DNA from 3 places in the Lysinibacillus sp. Y5S-8 genome. Region 2 is predicted to be linked to each of the others. Evidence: riboswitches for the same ligand, from Rfam matches in the RefSeq annotation. Region 2 holds a riboswitch; each other region holds the start of a gene.

Region 1 (7,777 bases), 1.1 Mb from region 2:
AATGGCGTTTTTCTTTTTATTAATAATATTAATTAAAAAATTAACTTTATTAATATTTTCATTGAATAAATTAATTTTATTATTTACTTTTTTAAATTATTTGGTATATAATCAATTTAACTTAAAGGAAGGAGTTCACTATGGCTTATCAAGTAATCACAAATTGTCCTGTCTGCAGTAAAACATTGAAAATTACGAAGTTACAGTGTTCTCATTGTCAAACTACGATTGAAAATGAATTTGAATTGTCGAAGCTAGCATCCTTATCACAGGATCAGCTTCATTTTGTGGAAGTATTTTTAACATGTCGAGGGAATATTAAGGAAGTAGAAAAGGAACTGGGCATTTCGTACCCAACTGTGCGAGGCAAGCTAAATGACATTATCTCATCCCTTGGCTATGTCCAAAAGAAGAAAAATGAAGTAGACGAGAAAAAAATTGTAAGCATGTTGGAAAATGGCGAAATCACAACGGATGAGGCCATAAAACTCTTAAAAGACGAATAGGGAGGAATGCTACATGAAAGAGGAAATTACTAAAGTGTTAACCATGATTCAAGAGGGGAAAATTGATGCTGATAAAGGGTCAGAGCTGATTCAAGTGTTACAAGAGAAAGAGGAGTCAGGTAACAAATTTCTGGAAAAAACGAAGTATTTAGATAAAACGTTAAAGGTTCGTGTGGTGTCCACTGAAAATGATAATGTCACTGTGAATTTGCCTATAAAACTTGTCAAGGCTGTGTTAATGGCTGGACACAGTATCGCTGCGAGTATTCCGCAATCGGAAAAATACGTGAAAGATATCGACATCAATCTTCTTCTTGAAGCCATCGAAAATGAATTAGATGGACAAATTGTGGACATAAAATCGGCAAACGGAGATACCGTTTCAGTTTTCATTGAGTAGAGGCGGCTTATGATGCATGTAAAAGTGAAAGCAAAAGACGTTCGCTTTACCGTTCCTGTTCCATATGCTGTGCTAACCATTGTTCTTTCCATTTTGACTTCAAAATGGATTCAGCAAAGTGTCAACAAATGGACAAAGGCATACTTCGACAGAAAAAAAATCGACTTTTCCTTTCCATTCATTGACAAAGAAATGCTCAAGCCTATTATCAAGGAACTACAAAATTATAAAGGGCTCGTGCTAGTAGATGTCAAGGCACAAGACGGTACAGAGGTTAAGATTAGACTGTAATAACCTAATAGTTAAGATGAGAGCATGTTTTCATAAAAAGCATGCTCTTTGTTATTTAAAGAGAATCCTTTGCAAAAGAACTATCTAAATTCCACAATTTGTCCTCTAGATTGTCTAAGAGTGTTTTTGTTCTTTTCTCAAGATGATCTGGTAGCTCATTTTTACTGAAATAGGTAAGATTCAAACTCTCACCATCCCTCACCTCTAATACACCACTGACATTTTTCGCACTATAAAGATGAATAACTGTATAGATTTCATCCCCATTTGGATATTGAAAATAATAATCAGGCCCAGAAAAAACACCAATCAGGTCCAATTCATTCGCTACCAGTCCTGTTTCTTCATGAAGTTCACGAGTAGCAGCTTCTTCTAGCGTTTCATTCAGTTCCATTGAGCCACCAGGTAATCCCCAATCGAACGTATCTGAACGATGTTGAAAGAGAATTTTCTTATCATCGTTGACTACAAGAATTGTCGCCCCGATACTGATAATCGGTCTACTGCCGATGTATTTCCTTAATTCTGAAATATAGCCCATATGTGCTCCTCCTCTATTATTATAAAAAAACTATTCGCCTTTCTTATTATAAAGACCTCTATTTTACTTGTAATCCTTGAAAATGGATTTATTGGTATAGATGAACAATCTTTTTTTGTACAAAATAATGCTCAAAAATGCAGAATAGTCAATCAAAAATGAAAAATAGCTTTTTATAATCAGTCTTTTCTGAATTTTACCTATATTGATTGTTTTGAAAACTCTATGTTAAGGTAAATAGACAAATTGAATATGCTAAATTTTGGTGGTTCAAATGGAGTTCATTCCATTTGATTAAAAGGGAAGTTGGTGAGAGTCCAACACTGTCCCGCAACTGTATTTAGGAGCTCGATAACAAGGCCACTGTTTTGTTTGTCAAAATGGGAAGGTGTTATTGAAGTGTTGATTATAAGTCAGGAGACCTGCCACAAAATAAGCATCAATTGACCTACGAGGATAGGGAGGTGTTAGCTACTGCATGATTTTTGTGAATTCCTGTAAATTCACTGTTATTTGGTCTGTCATGCTTTTGTAGATTAACAACTTCTAAAAAGGGGTAGAAGTTGTTTTTTTGTTGTTCTTTCGTGTTTGAATGGTAACGCTTACAAGAATAATTAAACAAAGGGGCTGTCATTGAATGGAGTTAACTTATTCACCAGGTCTTGATGGGGTCATTGCTGCTGAAACAAAATTATCTTTTTTAGACACTGTAGGAAGTCAAATTGTTATTCGAGGCTATGACTTGATTGAATTATCACAAAGATATTCGTATTTAGACATTGTCTACCTACTACTGCATGGCGAAATTCCTACTGCCGAGCAACAGGCTGACTTACAGGACAAATTAAAAGCACATTATCAGGTTCCACAAGAGATCTTCCAAATTTTCAAGCTCTTGCCTAATGAAACACATGCCATGGATGGACTGAGAACTGGAATTTCTGTTTTAGCAGGCTTTGATCAGCACATCAATGATCGTTCTACTGAAATGAACTTGACGCGAGCTTATAGACTTTTAGGCGGTATGCCTAACATCGTAGCCAATAGCTATCGTGTCTTAAACGGACAAGATGTTGTGGAGCCAGATAGTCAGCTTTCCTATAGCGCCAATTTTTATTACATGATTACTGGCAGAAAACCAACGGCGTTAGAAGAAGAAATTTTTGATCAGTCTCTCGTTTTATATAGTGAGCATGAGATGCCAAATTCGACGTTTACAGCTCGTGTTATTGCCTCTACACAATCTGATTTGTACGGTGCTTTAACTGGAGCTGTCGCATCATTGAAAGGAAATTTACATGGAGGGGCCAACGAGGCAGTCATGTACATGCTTCTAGAAGCCAAAACAGTAGCAGGCTTTGAAGCCTTGCTGAAAAATAAACTGCAAAATAAAGAAAAGATTATGGGCTTTGGTCACCGTGTTTATATGAAAAAGATGGACCCAAGAGCACAAATTATGAAAGAGGCTTTGCATAAATTATGTTTGGCACAAGGGGATGATCGCTTATATCACATGTGTGAAGCTGGTGAGAAGGTGATGGCACAAGAAAAGAGCTTGTACCCAAATTTAGATTATTATGCAGCACCAGTATACTACATGCTTGGCTTGCCAATTGAAATCTATACACCTATCTTTTTTGGCTCACGAACGATTGGCTTATGTGCTCATGTCATTGAGCAGCATGACAATAACCGATTATTTAGACCTCGTGTCCATTATATTGGCGAGCGTCATAACCTTGAAGAATTGTCGGTATAATCAAGTTTTAACAACTCGCCATAGAGCTGATGGGCATTCTGACCAATGCCTATCAGCATACTAGTATATCAAATTCATGCCTTGAAAGGAAGATATAGATGATTAAAACAAATGACATATCTAAGACAGATCAATTACTTACAGATATTGCGGATTACGTAGTAAATACAACTATTACAAGTGAAGAAGCATACGAAACAGCACGCTATGTATTATTAGATACATTAGGGTGTGGCATTTTGGCCTTACAATATCCTGAATGCACGAAACTTCTTGGCCCAGTAGTACCAGGCACAGTCGTTCCCAATGGTACACGAGTTCCAGGCACTTCCTATGTTCTTGATCCTGTAAAAGGTGCCTTTAATATCGGTTGTATGATTCGTTGGCTGGATTACAACGACACTTGGCTTGCGGCTGAATGGGGACACCCTTCTGATAATTTAGGGGGCATATTAGCTGTGGCTGATTATTTGAGTCGCGTGCGTGTTGCTGAAGGGAAAGAGCCACTTAAAATGAAAGACGTATTAGAAATGATGATACAGGCCCATGAAATACAAGGTATTCTCGCATTAGAAAATAGCTTAAATCGTGTTGGGTTAGACCATGTACTGTTTGTCAAAATTGCGACAACAGCTGTTGTGACAAAGGCATTAGGTGGCACTCATCAGGAAATTGTCAACGCCTTATCAAATGCTTGGATTGATAATTCGAGCCTACGAACATATCGCCATGCACCGAATACGGGTTCTAGAAAATCATGGGCTGCTGGTGATGCAACAAGCAGGGCAGTACACTTAGCCATGATGGCTGTGAAAGGCGAAATGGGCTATGCAACGGCCTTATCTGCACCTGGCTGGGGCTTCCAAGATGTTCTCTTTAATAAGCAAGAATTAAAGCTTGCTAGACCACTAGCATCTTATGTGATGGAAAATGTTCTATTTAAAGTTTCTTATCCAGCTGAATTCCATGCACAAACAGCTGCCGAATGTGCCGTTCATTTACACAATGAAGTGAAAAATCGTTTACAGGACATTGAACGCATTCAAATTACGACCCATGAATCCGCTATACGAATTATCGATAAGGAAGGACCTCTTAATAACCCAGCTGATCGTGATCACTGTCTTCAATACATTACAGCAATAGGGCTTATCTATGGCGATATTACAGCAGACCACTATGAAGATGAAGTGGCTGCAGATCCACGTATCGATAATTTAAGAAATAAAATGGTGGTTGTGGAAAAACCCCAATATACAATTGATTACCTAGATCCTGAGAAACGTTCGATTGCCAATGCTGTTCAAGTTTATTACAAAGATGGCACATCATCTGAGCTTATTGAATGTGAATATCCTTTAGGACACCGTTTCCGTCGTGAGGAAGCATTCCCTCAAATCATCGATAAGTTCCAGCAAAACATTAGCACCCATTATTCTCAAAAACAACACAGCAAGATTAATGAAGTTTGTGCTGATCAAGCACTTCTTGAAAATAGTGCTGTTCATGAATTTGTTAATTTATTTGTTTAACTTCTTTCAGGAAGTTAAAGCCTCGAATGTCACGAATCGGGAAGGAGTTAATAAAGGATGTTAGCCTAAAATCCTCCCAACCTTGCGATAACGGCTAACTGACCTGCATCACAGCCGCTTCCGGACGTAAATATGCCGAGGCATCATTGATTATTAGGAGGTTTTTATAGATGGCGTGGATTGTAAGTGAAGCAATAACACAAAAACAATTGGCTGAACAATTTCGAACACTCATTACTCGTCCAACGATTTTACAAATCCCAGGAGCTCATGATGCAATGGCTGGCTTAATGGCTAAAAAAGTTGGCTTTGAGGCATTATATCTTTCTGGCGCTGCCTACACTGCCAGTAGAGGCTTACCTGATTTAGGCATGATTTATTCAAATGAAGTTGCCCAGCGTGCGAACGAAATTATTCGTGCGACTAATTTACCGCTGCTAGTGGATATCGATACTGGCTTTGGTGGTGTCTTAAATGTTGCCCGCACAGCTCGTGAAATGGTAGAGGCTGGAGTAGCTGCTGTACAGCTAGAGGATCAAAATCTTCCAAAAAAATGTGGTCATTTGAATGGGAAAACACTCGTTGCCCAAGAGGAAATGATACAAAAAATAAGAATGATTAAACAAATAGCTCCTACGTTAGTAATTGTTGCCCGCACAGACGCAAGGTCTGTAGAAGGTTTAGAGCAGGCTATTTTAAGAGCTAAAGCTTATGTGGCAGCTGGGGCAGATGCCATTTTTCCAGAGGCTCTCCAAACAGAAAAAGAATTTAAACATTTTGCTAGTGAGCTAGATGCTCCGTTATTAGCCAATATGACTGAATTTGGACAAACACCGTATTATACAGCTAAGGAATTTGAAAAAATGGGCTATTCGATGGTTATATATCCCGTTACATCGATGAGAGTAGCAGCCAAAGCCTATGAGCAAGTGTTTGGCTTAATAAAAAAGACAGGGACTCAAAAAGAAGCTATTGAGGATATGCAAACAAGAAGTGAATTATATGAAACCATCTCCTATTACAAATTTGAAGATTTAGATAGTGAGCTGGCGAAAACCATCTTACCTAAAGAGGAAATAAAGTAGGAGAAAAGTTTACTTTTCTCCTCTTTCTTTCAAGGAGGACTAGCATGGATAAATTAGAAAACAAAATGACCATTTTTACACCTGAGGACTTTCAGGAAGAAGAAGGGCTCATAGCAAAAACCGCAGAGCTGTTCATCAAACAAGATGTTGCCACTAATATGGCAGCTATTGAGCAGCATCAATATGACATCACTCGGCGGTTATTTCAAAAAGCTGGTGATCTTGGTTTACTAGCCATCGAAATACCCGAGGCCTATGGAGGGCTAGAACTTAATAAAAAAATTTCCGGGTTAGTTGCAGAAAGAATGGGCTATGGCAGCTCATTTAGTGTATCTTACAATATTCACGCAGGAGTCGGCACATTGCCCTATGTCTATTTTGGCGATGCGTCCCAAAAGCTGAAATACCTACCAAAGCTGGCTTCAGGTGAATGGATTGGCGCTTACGCTCTGACGGAGCCAGACGCAGGCTCAGATGCACTTCATCCCAAAACAAATGCCATTTTAAACGAGGACGACTCTGCATGGGTAATAAATGGTGAAAAGCAATGGATTACCAATGCACAGCTAGCAAATCTCTTTGTTGTTTTTGCGAAAACGAGTGAAGGCATGACTGCATTCATTGTAGAACGTACATTTAGCGGTGTATCTATTGGACAAGAAGAGGAGAAAATGGGCATTAAAGGATCCTCGACAGCTACGCTTATTTTACAGGATGTTGTCGTGCCGAGGGAAAATGTTCTTGGCGAGGTTGGAAAAGGCCATAAAGTAGCGATGAATATATTGAACATGGCACGCCTAAAGCTAGCTTTCTCCAACATTGGCACTTCCAAGCAGGCACTTCAGTTAGCTGTAACGTATGGTAGGGAACGGAAGCAATTTCACCAGCCAATCGTTAATTTTACCATGATCCAGGAAAAACTTGCGGATATGGCGACCTCCATCTATGGGGCGGAAAGTGCTGCATACAGGACAGCAGGAGAAATAGATGATGCGATGGAAGTTACGGGTAAAGAGTCAATGGTTCAAAAAATAGCTGATTTCGCTCTCGAATGTGCACTCAATAAAGTCAATTGCTCAGAAGTGCTTGGGAAAATTGTAGATGAAGCTGTACAAATCCATGGTGGCTATGGCTATATGCAAGATTACGAGGTTGAACGCTTATATCGTGACGCTAGAATTAGCCGTATTTTTGAAGGAACAAATGAAATCAACCGTTTAACAATGGCGAAGCTATTATATAAGAAGTATTCGCAAGCAATCTCTACCGAAAATGCTCCAGTAGCATATCAACCAGCAGAAAAGAATCAGCAATACATCCGTCTTTCCAAGCACTTAATGCAAATAGCCATCGCTGTCATTGCTGACGCACAGATTCAATTGGAGCAAGAGCAGGAATATATGCGTCTGCTAGCTGATATAGCAAAAGATATTTATGTTATGGAAGCTTCTTTACTGCGAACGGAAAAGAACGCATGTGACAATATGAAACATTTGATGACAGATATTCTTTGTCAGGAAGGCTATCGTAAAATAGAAAAAAGTACAATCGACATTATTTGTGCTGCTGAAACAAATGAACAAAAGCGAAAAACAAGGCTAGATAATATTCAGCGCTTAAACATCCCACTCCATCAGAATCTCTTTATGAAAAAGCGAGAGAT
Region 2 (7,777 bases):
TTGCCCCTGCCTCTGCCCCAATACCTGGAGATGTCATACGATACGCACATTTCTCTACTAGATCTGCACGGCCAGCAATATAGCCACCAATTTTCGCCAATCCTCCACCAGGGTTTTTAATGAGTGAGCCTGCCATTAAATCAGCACCAACCTCTGTAGGTTCCTTCGCCTCTACGAACTCACCATAGCAGTTATCTACAAAAATAACGGCATGTGGAGCTAATTTGCGCACCTTTGCGCACATATCAGCAATTTCTGCAATCGTAAAGGATGGACGTGTCGCATAGCCTTTCGAACGTTGAATGGCAATCATTTTTGTTTGCGCAGTAATGGCTGCTTCTACACCTACCCAATCAATTGCTTTATTTTCCACTAAATCCACATGTCGATAGCCTATTTTATAATCTTTCAGTGAACCGGTATCTTTGTTACCACCATCGACAATGGATTGCAATGTATCATATGGCTGACCAGAAATATAAAGCAGCTCATCACCAGGACGAAGGACACCGAATAGACTAAGCGTGATTGCATGTGTTCCTGAAATAATTTGTGGTCGTACAATGGCAGCCTCCGCCCCAAAAACTTCCGCATAAACACGCTCTAAATTATCGCGTCCCTCATCGTCATAGCCATAGCCATTGGATGGATGTAAATGGTAGTCACTTACTTGATGCTTGCGAAATGCTGCTAGCACCTTCTGTTGATTATAAAACGCCATTTCTTCTACCTTTGCATGATAGGGTCGAACTTGCTCCTCTATTTTTGACGCTAAGGATAGCGTTTGTGCTGATAAATTAGATGTAAACGTCATTCTTTTCTTCTCCATTTCACAATTGTCCCGCATTTCAATCAGTAAGATCTATCGACTCTCTAAATTGACTTCACTCATTCTAGAATTCCCTAAATAACTACTGGTATATCAACGCTTTTGACGAATGTTTTTCTTTATTTCAATAACATCTTATCAATTTGTATGAACCCCTGCAAAACTTGCCTATTGTTTCTAAGCGAATTTTACGCTAAGCTAATGTGCGGACTTACTTCAAGAAGCGTATGTAATGACTGATTTTGGCTATTAAATTCATAGATTCTGTTACGTCAAAAAAAGTCTTTTAACTTTAAAAAAAGAAGTTCATTTATTGATAGAAGGGGTGAAAGGGATGGCTTGGGAGGTTTTTAGTATTATTGGAACAATTGCCTTTGCTATTTCTGGGGCAATCATTGCCATGGAAGAAGAATACGATTTATTCGGTGTATATATACTCGGTATTGTCACTGCTTTTGGTGGAGGAGCTATTCGAAATTTACTCATCGGGCTGCCTGTCACAACCTTATGGGGACAGGATATGATGTTTCAAATTGCACTAGCTGCGATTACGATATTTTTTATCTTCCCACATCATCTGATTCAGCATTGGCATCGTTGGGGCAACTTCACAGATGCCATTGGCTTATCCGCGTTCGCTATTCAAGGTGCACTCTATGCAGTGAAACTAGATATGCCAATTAGCGCAGTCGTTGTAGCTGCTGTTTTAACAGGTTCAGGTGGTGGTATTGTGCGAGATTTATTAGCTAGACGGAAGCCACTAGTTCTCCGTGATGAAGTCTATGGTGTTTGGGCTGCTCTCGCAGGGCTTGTTATCGGATTTGAAGTTTTGACAGGAGACATTTTCCTTTATGTATTATTTGCAGTGATTACAGCATTACGCATTCTTTCCTATATGATGAAGTGGCGTTTGCCTTTGCGTAGGTTGAATCGGGCATAGATACTGTAATTGAATAAAAAAATGAATAAGCGCAAAGAGTTCATTAACTATTTGCGCTTATTTGTTATTCAGTAACTATTTAGCCAAAAGATTCATGGCTTCTTCTAATGTCACCATATTTTTCATCATAGAACAAGCAGCATCTAAAAGAGGAAAGGCTAGAGCAGCACCAGAGCCTTCGCCTAATCGCATGTTCATATGCAGCATTGGCTCTACACCAAGTAATGATGCGGCAATTTTAGCCCCTGGTTCCTCTGAAGCATGGGAAGGTATGATAAAGTCTTTTACTTTCGGTTCAATTTGATAAGCAATAAGCGCAGCAATAGTCGAAATAAAACCATCAATAATAACAGGTTTTCGGTGACTTGCGGCAGCCAGCATGATACCAGCCATAGCCCCAATCTCTAGCCCTCCAACTTTAGCTAGAACATCAATAATATCGTTAGGATTGGGTTGGTTGAGAGTAATTGCTTTTTCAATTACTGCTGCTTTATGAGCAATCCCTCCTTGACCAACTCCTGCACCAAACCCTGTTATTTCAATAGGGTCATAGCCAGTCAAAGCAGCTAATATGGCAGTGCTCGGCGTTGTATTACCAATGCCCATTTCACCTGTTCCAAGTAGGTTGGCTCCTTTTGTGATTTCATCTGTTGCCACATGAATCCCCACTTCAATGGATTGAATAGCCTCTTCTCTTGACATAGCAGGGCCCTGTGCCATGTTATCTGTGCCATGTTTAATTTTATGAATGATGACACCTGCATCAAGCGGAATATCTTCTTTTACCCCAACATCTACTGTTACTACCTTTGCATTGGTAATGCCCGCAATCGCACAAACGCCTGTACCTCCCTTAGGAAAATTTAATGTTTGAAAGACCGTAACATCTTGTGGATTCGTTGTTATGCCTTCCTCACAAACGCCATGATCTGCTGCACAGACAATCATCACTTTTTTGTCGACCATTGGATATAGTTGTCCTGTTATGCCTGAAAGCTGTACGGCAAGTGATTCTAGTTTACCCAAGCTACCTGGGGGCTTACAAAGCGCATCAATTCGCTTTCTAGCTTGCTCCATACTATCCATATCAGCCCCTGGGATATTTTGAATCGTGTCTTGTAATAATTGCATTATTGTTTCTCCTCTCGTTCTACATGAAGACAAAATAAAAAGTCTGTAGTTTATTGTCATGACAAATAAACTACAGACTTTTCCATCATCTATATACTTCTGAAGCAAGTAGGCAGGTCTCCTGGCTCAAGCTCAACATATCATCGTGCCTTCCCAGCGATTCGCTAGTGGCATTTACGATGACACTCCCTTATACAGTGGCGGGTCCGCTAAAGTTTTTCACTTTATTCCCTATTCTCCCTATTGGGCACCTAATGCTTTTATTAAACTATTTATAATCTACGACAGCGTATTTTTTCTGTCAATATTAGAATACTTGCCTTGTACCATTTCTTCGGTTACCTATTCTTTTTCTATTTCGCTTAGCAATGTTGAGCCTAATAATAGGACCGCTCCTATTATTTGTAGAAGCGCCATTTTTTCTCCTATAATCATCGTGGAAATTACTAATGATGTCAGTGGATCAATATAGCTAAGAATGGCTATACTTTGTCCTTTTAACTGTGACATGCCTAAAAAGAACAATAAAAATCCAACCCCTGCATGGACAATGCCTAATGTAATTAATAATAGGACTGACTCAAAACTGATTTTCATGACCTGAAATCCTGTAGTTCCAATTAGATAGAAGCCAAGGAAAAATGCTGCTAAAGAAAGTTGAATCATTGTATTTTCTGGTTCCTTTAAGCCGCATATAAATTTATTTGTCAATGTTAGCGCTGTGTAAAAGCATGCCGCGATAAGACCGTAGACAATGCCTATAAAATGCTCACTGTCCCCAGTGCCTTGACTTTGGACAATCAAATATAGTCCAATAAGGGCCACACAGACATATATTATTTTTCTGCCAACTAGCTTCTCTTTTAAAATAATTGGAGATAAACAGATAACGAGTACTGGTGCAAAATAATAACTCAATGCAGCATTGGCAATCGTTGTTGCTTTATAAGCCTGAAATAAAAAAATCCAGTTCCCACTCAAGGCGATACTAGAAAGTATTAATTTCCATTTATTTTTTATAATCTCTAATTTCGAAAAACTTTCCTTTTTATAAATAAAAATCACTACTAAAAAATGAGCACCTATTAAACTCATCCAAAAAGCGATTTCACTTGAAGATAAAGGAATATACTTGGCAAAAACACCAACTGCTCCAAAAATAATCATGGATAATACAAATGCTAATTTTCCGCTCATTACAAATTCCTACTTTCTACGTATAAAGTATTAACCTATACAGTAGAATCTATTGAAAATGAGCAAACTGTTATTGTATGCCTAAACAGTAGATTCTACTGTAAAGACATTGTTGGGGGTGCTATTGAACGAAACATACAAAATCCCTCCTTCACCTATATAATTGTAACATATTTCTGAAAATTAAAGAGTAAGTTTTATAAAGAAAGGGGTCACTAATCCCTTCATACTATTATGAGTATGTACAATGTAAGATAGGTCATAAATTTTCTTTGAGGAGGAGTTAGGATGAATGCAAGAGAATTGAGAAATGCTATTGCGGAGACTTGTGAAAATTATGATAGTCACTACGCTCAGTTAGTGAAACCAATCAATCAGTTATTAATGAATGTCAATGCTAACATAAGTAACGAAACAGCGAATATAATCATCGAAAATCTGAAGTTATATTATAGCGGGGATAAATACATGACGGAATGTCACTTCGATGAGAGTGAAAATTTCTTAAAAGATGGTCTTGAGCTTCTTCAAAATGGGGATCTTGCGAATGGTGCTTTACAAATATATGGTGCTGGTTTAAATTTTTCCAGTTATGCTTCAAAGGTTCGTGGGCAAAAAAATGTGAATCCGTATAGTAACTTTGAAAAAAATTTCAGCCTCATCATGAACACACTCCGAAAATAAGTATATAAAAAAGGTGATGTCAATGATAGAAACAGCCACTTTGAAAGGCAAGGGGTTGATTTCCGTTCCGCCAGCGTCCTTTCCAGGGGGCGTCCGATGAGCCGCTTCACTCACTGCGTTCGCTACAAGGTCTCCTCTGTGACGCTAAATCCTCTAGGAGTGACGCTGGCTCCACTCCAATCAACCATATGTAAAAGTGTCTTTTCTCTTTCATACGAGCCGTAGTGAAGACCTTTGCTAAATTTTTATAGATTGGAGTGGAAGGCTACTTGACTCCCGTGGGATAAAGAGACAGGCGAGCCCCTGCACGGAGGAAGCGGCTCGGCGCTCGCTCACAGGAAAGCAAGTAGCCTGCAACGGAAATCCATTTTCACCCTTCACAAAAATGCTATGGATGGTTTTGTTTTTCATTTTGGCATTTATTTAAATTCTAATTCTCCATCGTAAGCTAGCATGCCGCCTTCAAGATTTGTTACATCAAATCCTTGCGCTTCTAAATAAGCACATGCATTAGCAGAACGAGCACCAGCCTTACAAACAACAATATATGACTTTTCTACGTCTAATTCCTCTAAACGTTCCGGGATTGTCCCAAGGGCAATGTGCTTGGCACCAGGAATCATGCCGTGTGCTACTTCATCCTCTTCACGTACATCAATAATATATAGGTCCTCATTTGCATCTAATCGTTCTAGTAATTGTGTTGTTTCCATTGATTTCATGAACTTTTTTCCTCCAAAATTTCAAATTCCACTTACATTATAGCTTGTAACAAAAAAAACAGCCAGTGTGGTGAACACAAGCTGTTTAACAATTTTTTATCCTTCTGTCTCTAAAAACTCTATTTGTTTTGCTGGAACGAATGTAGAAATGGCGTGCTTGTAGATTAGGTGCTGCTTATTTTCAGCATCCATTAATAAAACTGTAAAATTGTCATATGATTTCACAGTCCCTTTTAACTGAAATCCATTTAACAGAAATACAGTTACAAAAACACTGTTTTTACGTAGTTGGTTCAAGAACGTATCTTGCAAGTTGATTGATTTCATCAAATAGCCTCCCCACTAACTTTCTACCTCTTCACTCCTATAGTAGCATGTTCTACCAATTTATCAATTAGTAATTTTTAGAAATTTTTCTTAATTTTTATAATTGTTCATCCGTCGTAATAAAATGGACATCCATTTTATTGCGAAAATAGGTAAGTTGTCTTTTTGCATAGCGGCGTGAATTTTGTTTTAAGCTATCAATAGCTTCTTCGAGGGTACATTTGCCATCCAAATAATCATATAATTCCTTATAGCCAATTGCTTGTATGGACTGCACATTTCGAATATTTTGCTGCCATAAACCTTTGACTTCTTCTAAAAGGCCATTGTCTATCATTAAATCAACACGACGGTTAATGCGGTCATAAAGCACTTCACGGGTCATATTTTGACCTAACCCCAAAATGACATGCTTATATAGAGGTACTTCCCCTCGGTTTTGTGCTTCAGCTGCTTTGGATACACCGCTTAATTCCAGCATTTCTAATGCACGAATGACACGACGCGTATTGTTTGGATGAATCGTCTCCGCTGTTTGAGGGTCTAGTTGTTTTAATTTATCATGCATTGCCTCAGGGCCAAGCTTTGCTAATTCATCATAGTAGGCTTTTCGTGCTTCCTCATCAACTTTCTCATCAGTAAATTGGAAATCATAGAGGACCGCTTGTACATATAAGCCTGAGCCACCTACTATAATGGGTAATTTTTGTCGAGATTGGATTTCTGCAATTTTTGCTCGGACTAATTTTTGATAATCCGCTACTGAAAAAGATTCTGTCGGCTCTAAAAAACTGAGTAGATGGTGTGGTACGCCCTCCATCTCTTCTTCCTTAATTTTAGCAGTCCCAATATCGAGTCCTTTATAAATTTGCATGGAGTCACCATTAATGACTTCACCGTTATATTTTTTCGCCAGTTCAATGCTTAAAGCTGTTTTACCAGAGGCAGTTGGTCCTACAATCGCTACGACCTCTGCCTGCTGTAATTTAGTTTCTATCATATTTTTCTAACCACCGTAATAATACTTGAAAGACCGCTTCTTGATTGTCTTCATTTAAAATTTCATGCCGTTTGTCCTCAAATAAATAAACCGTTACATCTTTTACTCCTACTGTTGCCAATTGTTCAGCAACTGTGTAAACGCCCAGCCCCTGTTCGCCAACCGGGTCTTTACTTCCGCTTATCAAGAGAATGGGAAGATTTTTTCTCATTTTTGCTAATTCTTTTTTACGATTAAGTGTTGCAAAGCCCGTTGTTAAATCGACAAAAAATTGATTGGTTGGAATAAAGCCACAATATGGATCATCTATATACTTCTGCACCTCTTGTTGGACAGAACATAGCCAGTCATAGGCCGTCTTTGGATTTGGAAACTGTTTATTAAAGCTACCAAAACTCAATTGATTTAGCAGCTTACTTTCAGTTTCTTTCCCTAGCCCCTTAGCTAATACCTTGGCTACAATATTTCCAACAGCATGCAGAGCTGTCACATTTCCCGTACCACAGAGAATAACATTGTCTACTTGTTCACCATACAGTTGAATATATCGTCTAGTAATGAATGACCCCATACTATGACCAAAAATAATGAATGGTACATTTGCGTAAGGTGCATGTAATTGCGTGACCACTTCATGGGCATCTTTTACCACACGCTCAAAGCCGTTCTTTTCAGCAAAAAAACCTAACGTGCCATTATAGGCTGCCGTTTCACCGTGACCACGATGATCGTGCATCGTCACGACATAGCCTGCCATATTGAGTGTTTTAGCAAATGTTAAATAGCGACCACTGTGCTCTGCCATACCATGCAAAATGTGAATATGACCAATACATGGCGTTGTGGGCTCCAATGTTCGAGTAAAGACAAAATGTCCATCCGACATTTGAATATAACGCTCCATCCCTTACTCCCCTTTTTTCACAAAATTTGTTGCATCCTTAATG
Region 3 (7,777 bases), 1.8 Mb from region 2:
GTCGCTCTTTCTACCAATGGAAAAGATGAGCTTGGGGATTTATCGAATGCTATACAGCTGTTGTCTAATGATCTGAATCATTTAAAGCATGAGCGTAAGGAATTTTTATCGAGCATTGCACATGAGCTTCGCACACCGCTAACCTTTATTAAAGGCTATACCGACATTCTTTCGAAACGGGATTTAACAGAGCAGGATCGCCAAAAGTATTTAGCCATTATAATAGAAGAAACAAATAGACTTTCTCGATTAATTAAAGACTTATTTGATTTAGCTAAAATGGATGAAAACTCGTTTGTGATTGAACAACAAAATGTACATTTAAATTCATTTTTTACAAACATTGAAAAAAAGCTAAGCCCTGCTTTTCAAGAGAAGGGTATACATTTTATTGTACGTTATGAAGAGGGCTTGACAGTATGGGTAGATGAAGCAAGGCTAGAGCAAATCCTGATAAATCTATTAAATAACGCATTAATCTATTGTGCGTCAGGAGATACGACTTCAGTCACCGCAAAGAAACACAATGATGTTTTAAGCATTATCGTTCAAGATACAGGAAAGGGGATTCCAAAGAAGGATTTACCCTATATTTTTGAACGATTTTATCGAGTGGAAAAATCTCGTAGTCGTGCTTTAGGTGGTTCTGGACTGGGGCTTGCTATTGTCAAGGAACTTGTACAGGCACATGGGGGCGAAGTGAAGGTTAGCAGTGAAATAAATAAAGGGACTACTTTTGAATTATCTTTTAAAGGAGTAGAAACAGATGAAAACCATTTTATGCATTGATGATGAGCCAAGAATGTTAGATTTATTAACCCTTTATTTAGAGCCAAATTTTTATTGTAGAGCTGCGTCTACCGTTCAAGAGGCTTTCGATTTTTTAGAAGATGGGCATGCAGATTTAATTCTTTTGGATGTTATGATGCCAGAGATGGATGGGTGGCAGGCGTGCCAAGAAATTAGGAAGTTTTGGGATGTACCCATCATTATGCTTACTGCAAAGGGAGAGCATGCGGATATTGTAAAAGGCTTAAACCTCGGTGCTGATGACTACATATTAAAGCCCTTTGATGAGGAAGAGTTATTAGCACGTATACATGCGGTATTAAGAAGATCGAAAATAGATGAAAAAGTTATTAGCTTTGAGGGTCTTCGTTTAGATAAAGAATCCTTTGAATTATATTTTCAACATGAGGCAATTCCTCTAACTCCAAAGGAATTTTCCATGCTTGTTTTATTTTTAGATCATCAAAACAAAGTATTTTCTAGAGAACATCTAATCACCACAGTTTGGGGATATAATGTGACAATTGAAGATCGTACGATTGATTCTCATGTGCGTAATTTACGAGAAAAATTAAGAAAAAGCGGTTTCCCTGTGGATGATTACTTGCAAACAGTATGGGGTATCGGCTATAAATGGCATAAGTCAATTGATAGAAAATCATTACAACACAAAAGCTAGAAAACAACCTCTGCCAGAAATGCTGGAAGAGGTTGTTTATATTATTTTGAGGTTAATTCTTCTTCTGTCACCCATTTATGATTTTTAACAGCTTCACCATTTGTGGTCGAAGTGTAATCAACCATATAAACAGTCGTTTGGATAGCCTCCTCAATACGGACAGTCGCATTTTCCATACCTTCCATATGCGCTGCGTCCGTTTTTACTTTTGTGCCAGGAGCTAGTGGTGCTTCTTCTGGATCAATCAATTCTTCATGAATCACCCACTTATGATTTTCTACACGTTTTCCACCGGAAGTTGGCTCATAGGAAATAACATAGGCAGTTGTGTTATAGGCACCTATTATTGTTGCTTCGGCACCTCTCATACCGTCCATATGTCCATCCGTAATAATCACGTTACTTCCAACAGAAAACTTCGGATTATCCGCGTTTTTTAATGTGGGTGGTACTTCACCTGAGCTTGAGTGGTTCATCGTAGAATGATCCATTTCTTCAGCGGTGTTATTGGAAGTAGATGCAGGCTTCGTTTGCTCCTCCGCACAAGCTGCTAAACTAATTAAGGCCGTTACTGCTAGAAGTCCAGTAGACCATTTTCTTTTAAATATCATGTAATATCCTCCTCACTATTTTCCCTTACTGTAGCAAACAAATGTGCAGAAATGATGGATGTCAATCACTTTTTGACATGAATGAAGAGAACGAAATGTTGTTGATGTATGTGATAGGAAAAGTGGCTAATATGTGGTAGGGTATCCTCCCATGCCAAAACTATTAAGTAATAGATAGCCAATTTATAACGAGCAAATAGCTATTGTGCTCAAAACTGCGAAGAGACAGCTTATATATTGTTCTTCCTTAGAAATAAAATTCCATGTAGACTAACAATCTATAAAAATGTATGATAGAATCGTCACAATTTTATAAATTCAAGTACTATTGGTGTGCCATTTTATAATGTCACTTAAAAGGGAAGTCGGTGTAAGTCCGACGCTGTCCCGCAACTGTAACGAGGAGTCCTATAATATTATTTGCCACTGTGGAAGAATGGGAAGGCAATTATAGGGTGTTGAATCGAAGCCAGGAGACCTGCCAGTTAGTAATACCTGTAATGCCCACGAGGATGCAAGCAATTACGGACAATAGCTGGATTTTTTCTGACTTTGTTTATTCTAGGGTATTTCTATGCGTAGTTGCGTATGGAATACCTTTTTTTATTGCTTCATTCATCAATATTCAGTAGGAGTTTAGAACGGATGAATAAAAAGTTTATATTTTTTTCCTTAATCCTTTTCTTCGTATTAATTGTTTCTATGACCTTTGCAGTCATGGTCGGCTCTGTATCAGTTACGCCATTGTATGTATGGAAAGTTATTCTTTCTAAAATCCCCTTTATACAAAATGCCATAGAGCAGGATTGGAGTCGCTCACAGGAAATTATCATTTGGCAAATAAGAGCACCTCGTGTTTTATTGGCTGCTATTGTTGGTGCTGGATTAGCCATTGCGGGGGCAGCCATTCAGGCACTTGTGCGAAATTCCATTGCTGACCCGTATATTTTAGGGATTTCTTCAGGGGCAGCCGTCGGAGCGACATCTGTGATTATTTTAGGAGCCTTTTCATTTTTAGGTATTTACGCGCTTTCAATATCAGCCTTTCTAGGATCATTACTTGCCATTGCACTGGTGTTTTTCTTATCTCGTGTTGGGGGACGGGTTTCTATTTTTCGTCTGTTATTGGCAGGTATGGCTGTTTCCTTTATTTTAACGGCCATTTCTAATTTTATTTTAATGATGTCAAAGCAAGAGGGGGCTTTAAAGGCTGTTATGTTTTGGATGCTAGGTAGTCTAGCAGGAGCTAAATGGAATAATATTATCATTCCAGCTTCCATATTTTTTGTCGTATTTGGGCTTCTCTGGCTACACTATCGAAATTTAAATTTACTTTTACTTGGGGAAGAAGCGGCAGTGACGTTAGGCGTTAATCTTCAGCAATTTCGGATTCAGCTTATATTACTTGTCTCCCTGTTAACAGGTGTACTGGTGGCAGTCAGTGGCTCTATTGGTTTTGTAGGTCTAATTATCCCTCATATAGTACGTTTAATTGTGGGATCTAACTATAAATATGTGATACCGATTAGTGCTTTAATAGGGGGGATTTTCTTAGTGTGGGCTGATGCCTTTGCTCGAATTATCATTGCTCCTCAGGAAATGCCAATTGGTATTATTACAGCCTTTTGTGGAGGTCCATTTTTCATTTGGCTACTCCGTCGCAATAATTATTCTTTCGGTGAAGGAGATTAACTTATATGACATTAGAAGCAAAGCAAGTATCATTCTCCATTAACGATCAACGTATACTACATGAAGTAAGTATTCAAATAAAGAAAAAGCAGTTTGTTGGGTTAATTGGCCCTAATGGTAGTGGCAAATCAACATTGCTAAAAAATATGTATCGTCTTCTAAAACCTGAAAGCGGGACGGTATTATTAAATGAGCATGATATTTTAAAGCAATCTAGTAAAGCAATTGCGAAGAATTTAGCTGTTGTTAGTCAAGATACACCTGTTTTATTTGATTTCACTGTACATGATTTAGTTAGCATGGGGAGAACGCCACATAAAAAACTGTTAGAGCTAGATCAAGAGCAAGATTTTCAAATTGTTAAAGATGCTTTGAAGCAAACAGGTATAGCTCATTTAGAAAAACGAAGCTTTAGCTCCCTTTCAGGTGGAGAGAAAAAACGTGTAATGGTTGCACGAGCACTAGCACAGCAAGCACAAGTGCTTATATTAGATGAGCCAACGAATCATTTAGATATCCAACATCAACTTCAGCTTATGGACTTAATTCAAACCTTACATTTAACAGTAGTTGCGGCTTTACATGACTTGAATATTGCGGCAATGTACTGTGATCAAATTTACGTGTTGCAGCAAGGTCGAATCGTGTGTCATGGGACACCGGAGGAAGTGCTAACACCAGCATTGTTACAAGAAGTATTTGGTGTTTTTGCTGATATTCAAACACATTCCTTGACTGGTAAACCATACCTCACGTATGTTCCTGATCAATTCGCAAAGAAGGTCAGTCAAGTTTAAAAAAGTAAGGACAACTATTTTACATAATATATTCATTATGAAAGTAGCATTTACGAATATACATGGCATAGGAAACAGTCATATCAGGAAGAGTTTTTATGTTTCTTAGTTAGAAAAATAGTCAATGTTTATACAGGAGACGGATTTTTCATTAGCTAGAGTAATGACCGCAGTGTATCTGTTTAATTATAAAAATGTAACAGGTTCAAAGATATACTCAATGGTTTAAATGACAAAGGACATTCCTCGATATTAGAAGGATGTCCTTTGATTGTAGTTTAATTAAGATACGGCCTTTAACCCTGCTACACCTATGATAATAGCGATGATACTGATAATTCGTGGTAGATTTTTGGATTCACCAAAGAAAATGATATTGACAAGCACTGCACCGACAGTACCAATACCTACCCAGACAACATAGGCAATGCTTAGCTGTAAATAATTGAAGGAAGCATATAAAAGGGCAAATGATAATCCAAAGCCACCGACATATAATAATAAATTTCGTATCGTTTTATTTTGACTATAAAAGCGTAATCCAATAACACCTATAATTTCGGCTATTGCTGCTAATAAAATATATACCCAACCCATTATGCATTCACTCCTTTCTTTTTATCGTGATCTGTTGGTGCGTTATCCGCTAATTTTAATCCAATAACGCCCGATATTAAAATAAACATGAAAATACCTTTAATCGCATTAAACTCTCCATCGAAAATAAAAATGTCCATTAACGTAGTGCCAATTGCACCTGCACCAGCGAAAATAGCGTATACGGTACCAGTAGGTAGGTTTTCACAAGCTTTTGATAAGAAGTGAAAATCGATAGCAATTATAGACACAATAATAATCCAATGCCACCAGGAACTTGCTACATTAAAACCAAATATCCAAAACAACTCAAATAAACTTGTTAGACCGACATATAACCATTCTTTTTGCATAATTAAAATCCTTTCATTGATAGAATTAATGACTGACGTTCAGTCATTTTGTGGATAAAAGAGAACGTCACTTACGCGTGACGTAGGCCAAGTGCATGATATAAAAAGTCTAGAAGTTCAAGCTTAAGCAGTGTCATCGTTTCATCCTTGCTGTCATCAAACAAATAAACTTGTTCTGCGGCAGATTCAATTAGACCAATAATAAGCTTTGCTGACCGTGATGGATTAATTGAATCTCGAATGATGCCTTGTTGTTGAGCCGTTAATAAGAAATTACTCATCCAATCATAGTATGGTGCATAAATGCTTTCCCATTCTTTTAAATGCTCTGTTTGTGCAATTCCAGCATAAATGAGTGCAACGATATCACCATATTCCTTTGTGATCGAGAAAATGATTTCAACAACCTCTTCAAGTTGCTGATCAAAAGGCTTATGATCTGAAACACCTTCATCTACGGTAGTAATAATTCTTTCTACCATATTTTTTGCAATAGCTGGCATGACAGAAAGGCGTGATGGGAAGTAGAGATAAAATGTTCCTTGAGCAATCCCAGCAGCTTTGACGATATCTGAAACCTTCGTCTTTTCAATTCCTTTTTCGCGAAAAACTTCAATTGCAGCTTGAATAATTTTTTCTTCCTTTGACATGCAATCCCTCACTTTTACCTTACTTGTTTATTATGTTACAGGAGGAGAAAAACAATGTCAATAAAAAATGACTGAATATCAGTCATTTTCGTTTTCGTTCAACAAACGTTTGGAAATTAGTTAAATCACAGAGCTGTACGCCATTGTGTTGAGGTGGAATGACGTATACTTTTTTTATTTCAGGGAACTTTATGAGTGAAAGGATTGATGATAATGGAAGACATTAAATTTGCTCAATTAGATCCACAGCAACTTGCGAAAATTAACGAGCTTGAAAAAAAGATTGGTGTGACATTAGTTGCCTATGATTCATCGTCAGGGTCATCACATGGTTCAGATGCTTATGAGACAAATAATAGCACTACCGCCAATCATCCATCATAATAAAGTGAGAAATACCTTGCTGTGATGTAAGGTATTTTTATCTTGAATCCGCTTGAACAAAAAAATTTACGTACTTGAAATATTAAAGGGAGCGATTGAAATGCAAATATTTTATGCAGATTTACATATACATATTGGGCGTACTTATAGTGGGCGTGCAGTGAAAATTACTGGCAGTAAAACGTTAACGTTAGCAAAAATTTTAGAGACTGCTAGTGCTAGAAAGGGATTAGATATTATTGGGATTATTGATTGTCATTCACCCGAAGTAATCGAAGAAATGATGGAGATGATTGAACAAGGTGAACTACAGGAATTAAAAGAGGGCGGCCTACGTTTTCAGGAAACAACGTTGATTCCAGGGTCGGAAATCGAAATTTACGATCAATATTGTCATGGACCTATTCATGTGCTTGCTTACTTTCCAACATTGATGCTTATGAAGCAGTTCTCTGATTGGATGTCCCAGCATATGAAAAATATCCACTTGAGTTCTCAGCGAATTTATTGTGACGGTCTCACATTACAGCAAAAGGTGCATGAATTGGGAGGTTTGTTTATTCCTGCCCATGTTTTTACACCATTTAAAAGTTTGTTTGGTAAAGGGGTTGAGCGTAGCTTAACAGAAGTCTTTGATCCACAGCTTATCGATGCCATTGAATTAGGGTTAAGCTCTGATACCAATATGGTAAGTCGTATCAAAGAATTACAAGCATATACGTTCGTTAGTAATTCTGATGCTCATTCGCTTGGAAAACTGGCACGTGAGTATCAAAAGTTACAATTAGCAGAAGCAAATTTTGCAGAATTAAAAATGGCTCTACATGAACAACAAGGTCGAGCAGTAACAGCGAATTACGGTTTAAATCCTTTGCTTGGCAAGTATCATCAAACGGTCTGTGCTAAATGTGGAGAACGACTAGGTAACGAAGCTACCATATGTACAAACTGTGGAAGTATGCAAATCGTAAAGGGTGTAGCTACACGTATTCAGGAACTATCAGAGGATTTTCTGAATGAACGAAATAGACCGCCTTATATTCATCAAGTACCACTTGATTTCATCCCTGGTATCGGCCCTAAAATGATGGAGCGTTTAATAGAAGCATTTGGTACTGAAATGAATATTTTACATGTGGTAACGCTCAACCAGCTTGAACAAGTTGTGCCACATAAAGTCGCCCATTTAATTGATTTAGCTAGAACGGGTCGATTAGCGATCGAG

The links. Region 2 has a riboswitch for cobalamin ahead of cobT (nicotinate-nucleotide--dimethylbenzimidazole phosphoribosyltransferase). Riboswitches for the same ligand answer to the same signal wherever they lie in the genome.
Region 1: linked by a shared signal. The riboswitch ahead of mmgD (citrate synthase) and the one ahead of cobT (nicotinate-nucleotide--dimethylbenzimidazole phosphoribosyltransferase) in region 2 are both predicted to bind cobalamin.
Region 3: linked by a shared signal. The riboswitch ahead of V6670_RS20165 (iron chelate uptake ABC transporter family permease subunit) and the one ahead of cobT (nicotinate-nucleotide--dimethylbenzimidazole phosphoribosyltransferase) in region 2 are both predicted to bind cobalamin.

Annotation. Positions count from the first base shown of each region.
Region 1 is NZ_CP145889.1:2,372,431-2,380,207, forward strand. It holds gene V6670_RS11530 (DUF2089 domain-containing protein) at 141-506, shown strand; gene V6670_RS11535 (hypothetical protein) at 520-906, shown strand; gene V6670_RS11540 (hypothetical protein) at 916-1,197, shown strand; gene V6670_RS11545 (NUDIX hydrolase) at 1,253-1,738, opposite strand; cobalamin riboswitch at 1,988-2,183, shown strand; gene mmgD (citrate synthase) at 2,376-3,497, shown strand; gene prpD (2-methylcitrate dehydratase) at 3,596-5,029, shown strand; gene prpB (methylisocitrate lyase) at 5,200-6,114, shown strand; gene V6670_RS11565 (acyl-CoA dehydrogenase family protein) at 6,159-7,777, shown strand, end outside.
Region 2 is NZ_CP145889.1:1,254,721-1,262,497, reverse strand. It holds gene V6670_RS05870 (methionine gamma-lyase family protein) at 1-814, opposite strand, end outside; gene V6670_RS05865 (trimeric intracellular cation channel family protein) at 1,164-1,769, shown strand; gene cobT (nicotinate-nucleotide--dimethylbenzimidazole phosphoribosyltransferase) at 1,845-2,900, opposite strand; cobalamin riboswitch at 2,994-3,170, opposite strand; gene V6670_RS05855 (DMT family transporter) at 3,243-4,097, opposite strand; gene V6670_RS05850 (hypothetical protein) at 4,386-4,781, shown strand; gene V6670_RS05845 (rhodanese-like domain-containing protein) at 5,201-5,503, opposite strand; gene hfq (RNA chaperone Hfq) at 5,600-5,830, opposite strand; gene miaA (tRNA (adenosine(37)-N6)-dimethylallyltransferase MiaA) at 5,928-6,830, opposite strand; gene V6670_RS05830 (alpha/beta fold hydrolase) at 6,817-7,734, opposite strand; gene V6670_RS05825 (glycerol-3-phosphate dehydrogenase/oxidase) at 7,738-7,777, opposite strand, start outside.
Region 3 is NZ_CP145889.1:4,118,057-4,125,833, reverse strand. It holds gene V6670_RS20180 (ATP-binding protein) at 1-789, shown strand, start outside; gene V6670_RS20175 (response regulator transcription factor) at 767-1,468, shown strand; gene V6670_RS20170 (YdhK family protein) at 1,510-2,079, opposite strand; cobalamin riboswitch at 2,392-2,580, shown strand; gene V6670_RS20165 (iron chelate uptake ABC transporter family permease subunit) at 2,725-3,771, shown strand; gene V6670_RS20160 (heme ABC transporter ATP-binding protein) at 3,777-4,568, shown strand; gene V6670_RS20155 (SMR family transporter) at 4,851-5,165, opposite strand; gene V6670_RS20150 (SMR family transporter) at 5,165-5,518, opposite strand; gene V6670_RS20145 (TetR family transcriptional regulator) at 5,590-6,168, opposite strand; gene V6670_RS20140 (hypothetical protein) at 6,382-6,552, shown strand; gene V6670_RS20135 (endonuclease Q family protein) at 6,653-7,777, shown strand, end outside.